Regions from separate parts of the Streptomyces sp. NPDC048479 genome, predicted to be linked through region 3. Evidence: riboswitches for the same ligand, from Rfam matches in the RefSeq annotation. Region 3 holds a riboswitch; each other region holds the start of a gene.

Region 1 (3,269 bases), on a different contig from region 3:
GGGGCGGATCTCCCCAGAGGGGAGAACGAGTCTGTATGCCCATGCGGCCATTGCCGGTCGATCGGGTTCCGTGTCAGCGCCCGCCTCGAAGGCCCCCGCGGCAGCTGCCTCGCGGCGTCCCCGGGCATCGCTGCCGCCGGTGTCCGCGCGGGCCCGGCCGCTTCGCACGGTGAACGAACTCCCCGGTAACGCGGGTAAGTTGATCGGCCGTGTCGCGGAGGTCGCCGCACTGACCGCGCCCCCCACGATGCTGTCACCGTCGCGACGGTGGACGGGCCTGCCGGGGTCGGGAAGACATCACTGCTGGTGCACGCGGCGTGGACGCTTCGCCCCCAACACCCGGACGCCGTCCTCTTCCTCGATCGGCTCACGCACCACTCACCGGAGGGCGACCGGCCCTTGACGAAGCGGCTGCTCCAGCGGCTGCTGCGCACGCTCGGCATGGCCGACGCGGACGTTCCCCAGGATCGCGACGACCTGATCGCCGCATGGCGCGACGCCACCAGCGGGCTGCGGCTGCTGCTCGTGCTCGACGACGTGGGAAGCGCCGCGCAGGTGCGGCCACTGCTGCCTGCCGGTCCGGGCAGCCGCGTACTGGTGGCGGGATGGGCGCAGCCGAGTGCGGCGGCGGCGCTCGTTGGCGGCGCTGCCTCTTGCGCCGCGTCCCGCGCGGAGTTCCAGCAGGGCGAGCTGGTGGGGTCGGCGTCGGTGCTGCACCGACCGCGCCTCTGCCCGTTCGGCGGGCCGGGCGTCGGCCAGCCGGAACTCCGAGCATTGGCGGCGCGGATGGCGCGGGAGGAGCGGCGGCGTTCCGCCTCCGCAGCGCCTGCCGGAACCTGGCCGGCGACCCGCTGCTGCTGGCGTTGACACGGCCGCGCAGATCACCGTCCGGAATGTGAACAGCTGTATTCGTACTCAAGGGCTGCCCTCTAGGCTGGCCGTTGCAGCTGGTTCGCCCTGTCAGCCAGGCAGGAGCGTCGCAAGAGGGAACCCGGTGAAAATCCGGGACTGCCCCGCAGCGGTGAGCGGGAACGACCGCCGTCATACGCACTGGACCCGGCCGGGTCTGGGAAGCGACGGCCAGTAGGAGTCCGCCGGGAGACCGGCAGACGTGCCCGCGAGTCCGAAGACCTGCCCGTTGCCCGTACGCGACTCGATCGCGTGCGGAGATCCCGGTGACCTCGAGGGCGGGTCGGCGTACATACCAGACGGACGGCCGCGCGCACGGCGCGAGACCGTGCCGTCCGGTTCGTCACCCCTTCGCGTTCTCTGCCCGTCGCCGGGTTCCACAGGAGACATACTCGCGAAGGAGAGTTCCGTGACCAGTTTGTCCACAGCCGCGGCAGCACGGGCCACCGTGTACGGCTACCCCCGTCAGGGCCAGAACCGTGAACTGAAGAAGGCCATCGAGGGCTACTGGAAGGGCCGCGTCACCGCTGCAGCCCTCCGGGAGACCGCCGCCGAGCTGCGCCGTGCCAACTGGCAGCAGCTCACCGAAGCCGGCATCCACGAGGTCCCGACCGGCGACTTCTCGTACTACGACCACGTCCTGGACACCAGCGTCATGGTCGGCGCGATCCCTGCCCGCCACCGTGCCGCCGTCGAGGCAGGCTCCCTGGACGGCTACTTCGCGATGGCACGCGGCACCCATGATGTCGCGCCGCTGGAGATGACCAAGTGGTTCGACACCAACTACCACTACCTGGTCCCCGAACTCGGCCCCGACACCGTCTTCACCGCCGACTCCTCCAAGCAGGTCGCCGAGCTCAAGGAAGCCGTCGCGCTCGGCCACACCGCCCGCCCGGTGCTGGTCGGACCGGTCACCTATCTGCTGCTGGCCAAACCCGCCCCCGGCGTTGCCGCCGACTTCGAGCCGATCACTCTGCTGGACCGACTGCTGCCGGTGTACGCCGAGGTGCTGTCCGACCTGCGGGCCGCCGGCGCCGAGTGGGTGCAGCTGGACGAGCCCGCCCTTGTACAGGACCGCACCCGCGCGGACCTGAACGCCGCGGCCCGCGCCTACCGCGACCTCGGTGGTCTCGACGACCGGCCCAAGCTGCTCGTCGCCTCCTACTTCGACCGGCTCGGCGAAGCCCTGCCCATCCTCGCCAAGGCCCCCGTCGACGGTCTCGCGCTGGACTTCACCGAAGCCGCCGCGGCCAATCTCGACGACCTGGCCGCGGTCGGCGGGCTGCCCGGCAAGCGCCTGGTCGCCGGAGTCGTCAACGGCCGCAACATCTGGATCAACGACTTCGAGAAGTCCCTGTCCACGCTGGGCACCCTGCTCGGCCTGGCAGGCCAGGTCGACGTCGCCGCCTCCTGCTCGCTGCTGCATGTCCCGCTCGACAGCTCCGCCGAGCGGGACATCGACCCGCAGATCGCCCGCTGGCTCGCCTTCGCCCGGCAGAAGACCGCCGAGATCGTCGCCCTCGCCCGCGGTCTCGCCCAGGGCACCGACACCATCGCGGCCGAACTCGCCGCCAACCGCGCCGATCTCACCTCCAGGGCGGGCTCGGCGATCACACGTGACCCGGCGGTGCGCGCCCGGGCAGCCGCGGTCACTGACACGGACGGCCGCCGTTCCCAGCCGTACCCCGAGCGGGCCGCCGCGCAGCGTGCCCACCTCGGCCTGCCGCTGCTGCCCACGACGACCATTGGCTCCTTCCCCCAGACGACCGAACTGCGCACCGCCCGGTCCGATCTGCGTGCGGGAAGGATCGACACCGCCGGCTACGAGGGGCGCATCGAGGCGGAGATCCGCGAGGTCATCTCCTTCCAGGAGAAGACCGGTATCGACGTCCTGGTGCACGGCGAGCCCGAACGCAACGACATGGTGCAGTATTTCGCCGAGCAGCTGACGGGGTATCTCGCCACTGAGCACGGCTGGGTCCAGTCGTACGGCACCCGCTACGTCCGCCCGCCGATCCTGGCCGGCGACATCGCACGCCCCGAACCGATGTCGATCCGCTGGACGTCGTACGCCCAATCGCTGACCGACCGCCCCGTCAAGGGTATGCTCACCGGCCCGGTCACGATGCTCGCCTGGTCCTTCGTCCGCGACGATCAGCCGCTCGGCGACACCGCACGCCAGGTCGCCCTCGCCCTGCGCGACGAGGTCAACGACCTGGAGGCAGCGGGTAGTTCGGTGATCCAGGTCGACGAGCCCGCGCTGCGCGAAACCCTCCCGCTTCGGGCCGCCGACCACGGCGTGTACCTGGCCTGGGCGACGGAGGCGTTCCGCCTCGCCACAAGTGGCGTGCGCCCGGACA
Region 2 (3,269 bases), on a different contig from region 3:
TCTCGTGTTCGATTTCACGAACGGTTTCCACGACACCGCCAACGCGATGGCGACGACCATCTCGACCGGCGCTCTGAAGCCCAAGACGGCGGTGGCCATGGCCGCCGCGCTCAACCTCGTCGGCGCGTTCCTGTCGGTGGAGGTCGCCAAGACGATCTCCAGCGGCATCATCACCGAGTCAGGCATCACACCCGAAGTCATCTTCGCTGCGCTCGTCGGCGCCATCCTCTGGAACCTGATGACCTGGCTGATCGGCCTGCCGTCCAGTTCCTCGCACGCCCTCATGGGCGGTCTGATCGGCGCCACCATCGCCTCGGTCGGCGTCAGCGGCGTCAATGGCGGCACGGTCGTCACCAAGGTGCTGATCCCCGCGATCGCGGCCCCGCTGGTCGCCGGCCTCGCGGCGTTCCTCGCCGCCCGGCTGACGTACAAGATCGGCAAGAACGCCGACAAGAAGGCCACCGCAAAGGGCTACCGCGCCGGCCAGATCGCCTCGGCGGGCCTGGTCTCCCTGGCCCACGGCACCAATGACGCCCAGAAGACCATGGGCGTCATCACGCTGGCGCTCGTCGCCGGCGGTGTCGTCTCCCCCGGCTCCAACCCCCCGATGTGGGTCATCCTCTCCGCCGGTCTCGCGATCGCGATGGGCACCTACCTCGGCGGCTGGCGGATCATCCGCACCCTGGGCACGGGCCTCACCGACCTCCAGCCGCAGCAGGGCTTCGCCGCCCAGACCAGCGCGGCCAGCGTCATTCTCGCCTCCTCCAACCTCGGCTTCTCGCTGTCGACCACGCACTCCTGCTCCGGCGCCGTGATGGGCGCGGGCCTCGGCCGCAAGGGCGGCGTGGTCCGCTGGTCCACCGCCACCCGGATGTTCGTCGCCTGGGGTCTGACCCTTCCGGCCGCGGGTCTGGTCGCCGCGGGCTCGGAGTTCGTGTCCAGGCAGGGCGACTGGGGTGTCGCGGTCGTCGCGGCCTTCCTGATCGGCGCCTGCGCCGCGATCTGGTTCATCTCCCGCCGCCAGGTGGTCGACCACACCAACGTCAACGCGGTGGACGCCGACGCCGAGCCCGCGGGTGTCGTGACCACTGCCATCGCGGCCGTCACCCCGCCGCCGGCCGGCACGCCCGCGCAGGACTTCAAGACCACCATCCCGGCTCCGGCCCCCACCGACTCCGAGCCGACGCAGCCGGCCACGGTGTAAGGACAGATCAGCATGAACATCGACTGGGCAGCTCTCGGCTCCGTCTTCGGCGTGAGCCTCGTCGCCACCGTCGCCCTGGTGGGTCTGTTCACCCTGGGCATCGTCGGCCTGACCAAGCAGGAGTCGGCGGCCGCACAGGGCGGTTCCGCGGCCCTGGCACGCACCGGCGCGTACGCCTGCTTCGCGCTCTGCGCGGCGGCCGTGGCGTACGGGATCTATCTGATCGTCATCTGACGGCACGGTTCACCAGCTCCCCGAGCTTCATCAACCGCTTCACAGGCCGGGCCGGGCACCCCTTCGGGTGACCCGGCCCGGCTCTTGCATTGCGGGCGACGTGGCGGTACGGCCTGTTTTCGACACCTGGCGGAAATCCGCCCCGCATGTGTGCCCCAACACACTCCTGCATCGCAGGTCAAAGGCAAGTTGACGGTCGTTCTCGCAGCGTGGTGGACTGCCGAAGCCAATCTACGGCGGCAGAAGAGGAAGCCGGTGCAAATCCGGCGCGGTCCCGCCACTGTCACCGGGGAGCAGTCCCCGGAAGCCAGGAACTCTCACCGCCGGTCACGTCGAACCAGGGCGCGGACACCCTGAGTGAGGACATATCGCCATGCCCGGCTGCGGTTCAGTTCCTGCTGTGAGTACGAGAGTCGTTCGAGGCGAAGCGTCGGCCTGAACCCATGCGTGCCGACCGTGAATTCGTGTACGGCGCCACCGCCGGCCTGGCCGGCGACCTGCTGCTCGGCGATCCCCGCCGCGGGCATCCGGTCGCCGCGTTCGGGCGGGCCGCGGGCGCTGTCGAGCATGTCCTGTGGCGTGACCACCGTGGCTGGGGCGCACTGCACACCGCCGTGTGCGCCGGAGGCGCCGCGGGTGCCGCCGCGGTTGTCGCACGCGGTGTACGGGGCCGCGGCCGCGCATCCGTCGCACTGATCGCCGCAGCCACCTGGGCCGTCGTCGGAGGTACGACGCTGGGCCGCGAGGCGCGGGCCATCGGCGGCGCGCTCGCCGCCGGTGACGTGGACGTGGCGCGGGAGCGCCTGCCGCATCTGTGCGGGCGCGATCCGCAGGCGCTGGACGAGCAGCAGATCGCACGCGCCGTCGTCGAGTCCGTCGCCGAGAACACCTCCGACGCCGTGGTGGGCGCGCTGGTCTGGGGCGCACTCGCGGGCGTGCCGGGTCTGGTGGGGTTCCGTGCCGTCAACACGCTGGACGCGATGGTCGGGCACAAGTCGCCCAAATACCGGAGGTTCGGCTGGGCCTCGGCGCGGCTCGACGATGTGGCCGGATGGCCGGGGGCCCGGCTCACCGCGGGACTCGCGGTACTCGCGGGCGGGGATGCCCGCGGAGCCGTACGGGCCTGGAGGGCCGATGCGAAGAAGCACCCGAGCCCGAACGCGGGCCCGGTGGAGGCTGCGTTCGCGGGGGCGCTCGGCGTACGGCTGGGCGGGACCCTCTCGTACGGCGGCCGGGTGGAGCACCGTCCCGTACTCAACGGCACCGGGCGCCCGGTGGAGTTCGGCGACATCGGACGCGCCGTACGGCTCTCACGGCGCGTCGGCTGGCTGACACTGGCGACCTGCGCGGCGGGCCGCCTGGCAGGTCACGCACTGCGCGCGCGGCGCGCGGGAAAGGGGCGGGGATGAGCAGGCGCAGAGGCGGCGGGCTGCTGGTGGCGGGGACCACGTCCGACGCGGGCAAGAGCGTCGTCACGGCCGGGATCTGCCGATGGCTCGTGCGGCGGGGAGTGAAGGTCGCGCCCTTCAAGGGGCAGAACATGTCCCTCAATTCGTTCGTGACGCGCGAGGGCGCGGAGATCGGCCGGGCGCAGGCCATGCAGGCTCAGGCCGCGCGCGTGGAGCCGAGCGCGCTGATGAATCCCGTGCTGCTCAAGCCGGGCAGCGACCGGTCGAGCCAGGTGGTCCTGATGGGCAAACCGGTGGGCGAACTGAGCGCCCGCGGGTTCTTCGGGGGCGCTGAGGGGGCGTCCCCCGGGAAAACGCTGCACGGTGGGCGGCAGGAGGCGCTGCTCGGGACCGTCGTGGAGTGCCTGGAGGAGCTGCGGGGC
Region 3 (3,269 bases):
TTGTCCGCAGCCGACGCCGACTGTCCCGTCGTCGACTCGGGCGCGGGACCCGTCGCGTTGAGCCCCGCCACCAGGTCCGTCCCGCCGAAGCTCTTCGGGTCCGCGCCGGTCGCATGCGCGGCGAGGATCAGCTGTGCGTACGCCGCCGGGCCGGACGCCTTCGCCCAGGCCGCAGAGTTCTGCTGCAGCCACTCCATCGGCTTCTTCGCCTGGTCGCCGAGGCCCTGCGCGCTCAGCGCGACGATCGCGTCCGCCGTGTTCCCGAAGTCCGGCTTCTTAGTCGGGTCCGCGGCGCCCGGCATCGGAGCCGTGTTCAGGTGCCCGGTCCTGGCGAGCGCGGTCGCCAGGTACGCCGCGCCGTTGTGCGCCGCCCCCTCGACCGTCGTCGCCTTCTCGCAGACCGTGCCCTTGGCGTCCTTCGCACCCGCCGTCACGGCCAGGCCCTTGCCGTGCGCGCCGACCACAGCCGCCGCCGTGGAGTCCGCGACCATGCCGGGCGACTTCAGCTGGAAGACGAACGCGCCGCCGTCCTTCCCGCCGCACGGCTTCGCGAACGTCAGCAGCGCGTCGTACGGCGTCTTCCCGCCCTTCGACTTCACCGCCTCCGGCTTCTCGCCCGCCGCCGCGAGCGCGCCGATCACGATGGAGGTGGAGTTGGCGTCGCTGGCCCCGCCCGGGTTGTAGCCCCAGCCGCCGTCCGCGTTCTGCACGGACTTCAGCCAGCCGGCCGTCTTCTTCACGGTGGCGTCCTGCCCTCCGAGCGCGGCGAGCGCCTGCACCGCGGCGGCCGTGGCGTTGGAGTCCAGCGGCAGCTTGGCGTCGCACGCCTTGGCCGCGTCCGCGCGGTACGAGGGGAAGCCACCGCTGTCGCACTGCTGACCGGTCAGCCAGGCCACGGCCTTGGCCGCGGGCTTGACGCCCACCGTGTCCTGCGCGAGCAGCGCCAGCGACTGCCGCCAGACACCGTCGTACGTCGGGTCGCCCGTGCCGTACAGACCGGACGGCAGCACGGTCGACGGCGTCGGAGACGGCGCCGCGATCGCGGCCGGCGCGGCGGCCGAGGCTATGGCCATGCCGAGTACGGCGGAGGCGGCGAGCGATATGGCGCTGCGGCGAACGGGGGTCATGGCGGGCTGGGCCTCTCCTGCGGGAGCCGGGCACAGGCACGCTCAGGTACCAGGGCTCCGGCCCCGTATACCTCGACGGTGCCGGCCACCGGCGGGCTGCCGGTGGCACGAGCCGGTCACGACCAGGTACGGGGCATTCCGACTCACCGCTTGCGACGGCGGTTCACGGCTGCGGGTCAGCGCCGGATTTGCACCGGCTTCCCCCCGTACGGTCATGATGACGACTCGCTCACTCTACCGACCGGCCGGTGGTCGATCGCCGGTGGCCGGTCGCCGGTGGCCACCAGGGGTCAGACCGCCACGTACAGCGTCGGGTCGCTCCCCGCCAGCACCTCCGCGCGCCCCAGCTTCACCAGTCGCCGCAGATGTGCCTCCGCCTCCGAGACCGCGATGTTGCGTGATCCGTACGGGATCTGGTCCCAGGGCCGGTTCCACTCCATCCGCTCGGCGACCTGCCACGCAGTGCGCGGGGCGGCCAGCAGCCCGAGCAGGCCGGTGAGCCGTTCCTCGTGGTGGTCGAGCAACTCCCGTACCCGGGACACGGCATCGGGGAAGGCGTACTGGTGCGCCGGGAGCACCTCGGCGGGTGCGAGGCGGCCGATGCGCTCCAGGGAGTCGAGGTAGTCGCCGAGCGGATCGGTGACGGTGGCTGTGTCGCCGGCGTCCGGATCTTCGTAGAGGCCGATGTGCGGGGTGATCCGGGGCAGCAGATGGTCGCCGGAGAAGAGCCGCCCATTGCCGGGTCTGCCCGCCGGATGGGCCTCATCCAGGTGGAGGCAGACATGGCCGGGCGTGTGGCCGGGGGTCCAGATGGCGCGGAGCCGGCGGCCCGGCAGGTCGAGGAGTTCGCCGGGGACGATCTCCCGGTCGGGCAGGGCCGCGCGCAGGCCCGGCAGCGTACGCATCCGGCCCGAGGCGCGGGCCGCGCGCAGCGGAGCGGTGTGTTCGTCGGGGGCGCCGGCCCTGGAGAGTTTGTCCGCCAGGTAGTCGAGCCAGCGGGCCGGTTCGGCCTCCCTGGTGCGGCGTACCACCGCAGTGTCCGCGTCGTGCATCGCGATCCAGGCGCCGGAGACGTCCCGGACCTGCCCGGACAGGCCGTGGTGGTCGGGGTGGTGGTGGGTGATGACGACGCCGTGGATGTCACCGACCGCGACATCGAGGGAGCCGAGACCCGCGACGAGGGCGTCCCAGGAGGCCGGGTCGTCCCAGCCGGTGTCGATGAGTACGGGCCCGCGGTCGGTGTCGAGCAGGTGGACCAGGGTGTGACCGAGAGGATTGTCCGGAATGGGCACCTCGATGGACCAGACGCCCCCGCCGTGGTCGGTCACCTGGGTCATGGGGCTCTCGTCTCTCCTCGGCGACACAGCCACGGCCCACTATAACTAGAACTGGTTCCAATGGTCGCCCAAGTCGACTGTCATTCCAGCGGAGTTGGCTGACCTGCGGCGCGCCGACGACGAAGGCCCCGACCGGCGAACCGGTCAGGGCCTTTCATCCGCTGGAGCGGCCCGCCATCCCCGCAGAAGCGATACCGGGGCAAGCGGTGGCCGGATTCCTGGCGCCCGCTACTGGGCCGTTCCGAAGTCCTGCGTCCAGTAACTGTTGGGCTGCGCGAGGCCGATGCCGATCTCCTTGAACGCACAGTTGAGGATGTTGGCCTTGTGGCCGGGGCTGGCCATCCAGCCCGCCATGACGCTCTCGGGTGTGGCGTAGCCGTAGGCGACGTTCTCGCCGTAGGTGCTCCAGTTGTAACCGGCACTCGTGATCCGGTCGCCAGGAGACGAGCCGTCGGAGCCCGTGTGGGACATGTTCTTGTGGGAAGCCATGTCCTTGCTGTGGTCCTGGGCGGCCTTCGTCAGCTTCGCGTTCATGGTCAGCGCGGAGCACCCGACCTTGCCGCGCTCGCTGTTGACGAGCTGCAACACCCGGGCCGCATCCCCGGATGCCGGGGCGGCGGTCTTCGGTGCGCTCGGAGTCGCGGTGGCCTTGGGTGCGCTCGGAGTCGCGCTGGTCTTCGGTGCGCTCGGAGTGGCAGCGGGCGTCTGCGACGCTCCCGCCGCCGGCTTCTGGCCCCATGGAGCACCCGTCCACCGCTGCTCGGAGTTCGCACTCTTCCAGTGGTGGCCGTTCCAGTGGTGGCCG

The links. Region 3 has a riboswitch for cobalamin ahead of AB0D12_RS02025 (prenyltransferase/squalene oxidase repeat-containing protein). Riboswitches for the same ligand answer to the same signal wherever they lie in the genome.
Region 1: linked by a shared signal. The riboswitch ahead of metE (5-methyltetrahydropteroyltriglutamate--homocysteine S-methyltransferase) and the one ahead of AB0D12_RS02025 (prenyltransferase/squalene oxidase repeat-containing protein) in region 3 are both predicted to bind cobalamin.
Region 2: linked by a shared signal. The riboswitch ahead of AB0D12_RS27935 (cobalamin biosynthesis protein) and the one ahead of AB0D12_RS02025 (prenyltransferase/squalene oxidase repeat-containing protein) in region 3 are both predicted to bind cobalamin.

What each region holds. Positions count from the first base shown of each region.
Region 1 covers NZ_JBEZKA010000044.1:31,452-34,720, reverse strand. The annotation lists gene AB0D12_RS37705 (hypothetical protein) at 268-867, shown strand; cobalamin riboswitch at 932-1,154, shown strand; gene metE (5-methyltetrahydropteroyltriglutamate--homocysteine S-methyltransferase) at 1,319-3,269, shown strand, end outside.
Region 2 covers NZ_JBEZKA010000020.1:62,749-66,017, forward strand. The annotation lists gene AB0D12_RS27925 (inorganic phosphate transporter) at 1-1,204, shown strand, start outside; gene AB0D12_RS27930 (hypothetical protein) at 1,217-1,438, shown strand; cobalamin riboswitch at 1,634-1,776, shown strand; gene AB0D12_RS27935 (cobalamin biosynthesis protein) at 1,882-2,847, shown strand; gene AB0D12_RS27940 (cobyric acid synthase) at 2,844-3,269, shown strand, end outside.
Region 3 covers NZ_JBEZKA010000001.1:447,925-451,193, reverse strand. The annotation lists gene AB0D12_RS02025 (prenyltransferase/squalene oxidase repeat-containing protein) at 1-1,127, opposite strand, end outside; cobalamin riboswitch at 1,238-1,361, opposite strand; gene AB0D12_RS02020 (MBL fold metallo-hydrolase) at 1,418-2,464, opposite strand; gene AB0D12_RS02015 (CAP domain-containing protein) at 2,693-3,269, opposite strand, start outside.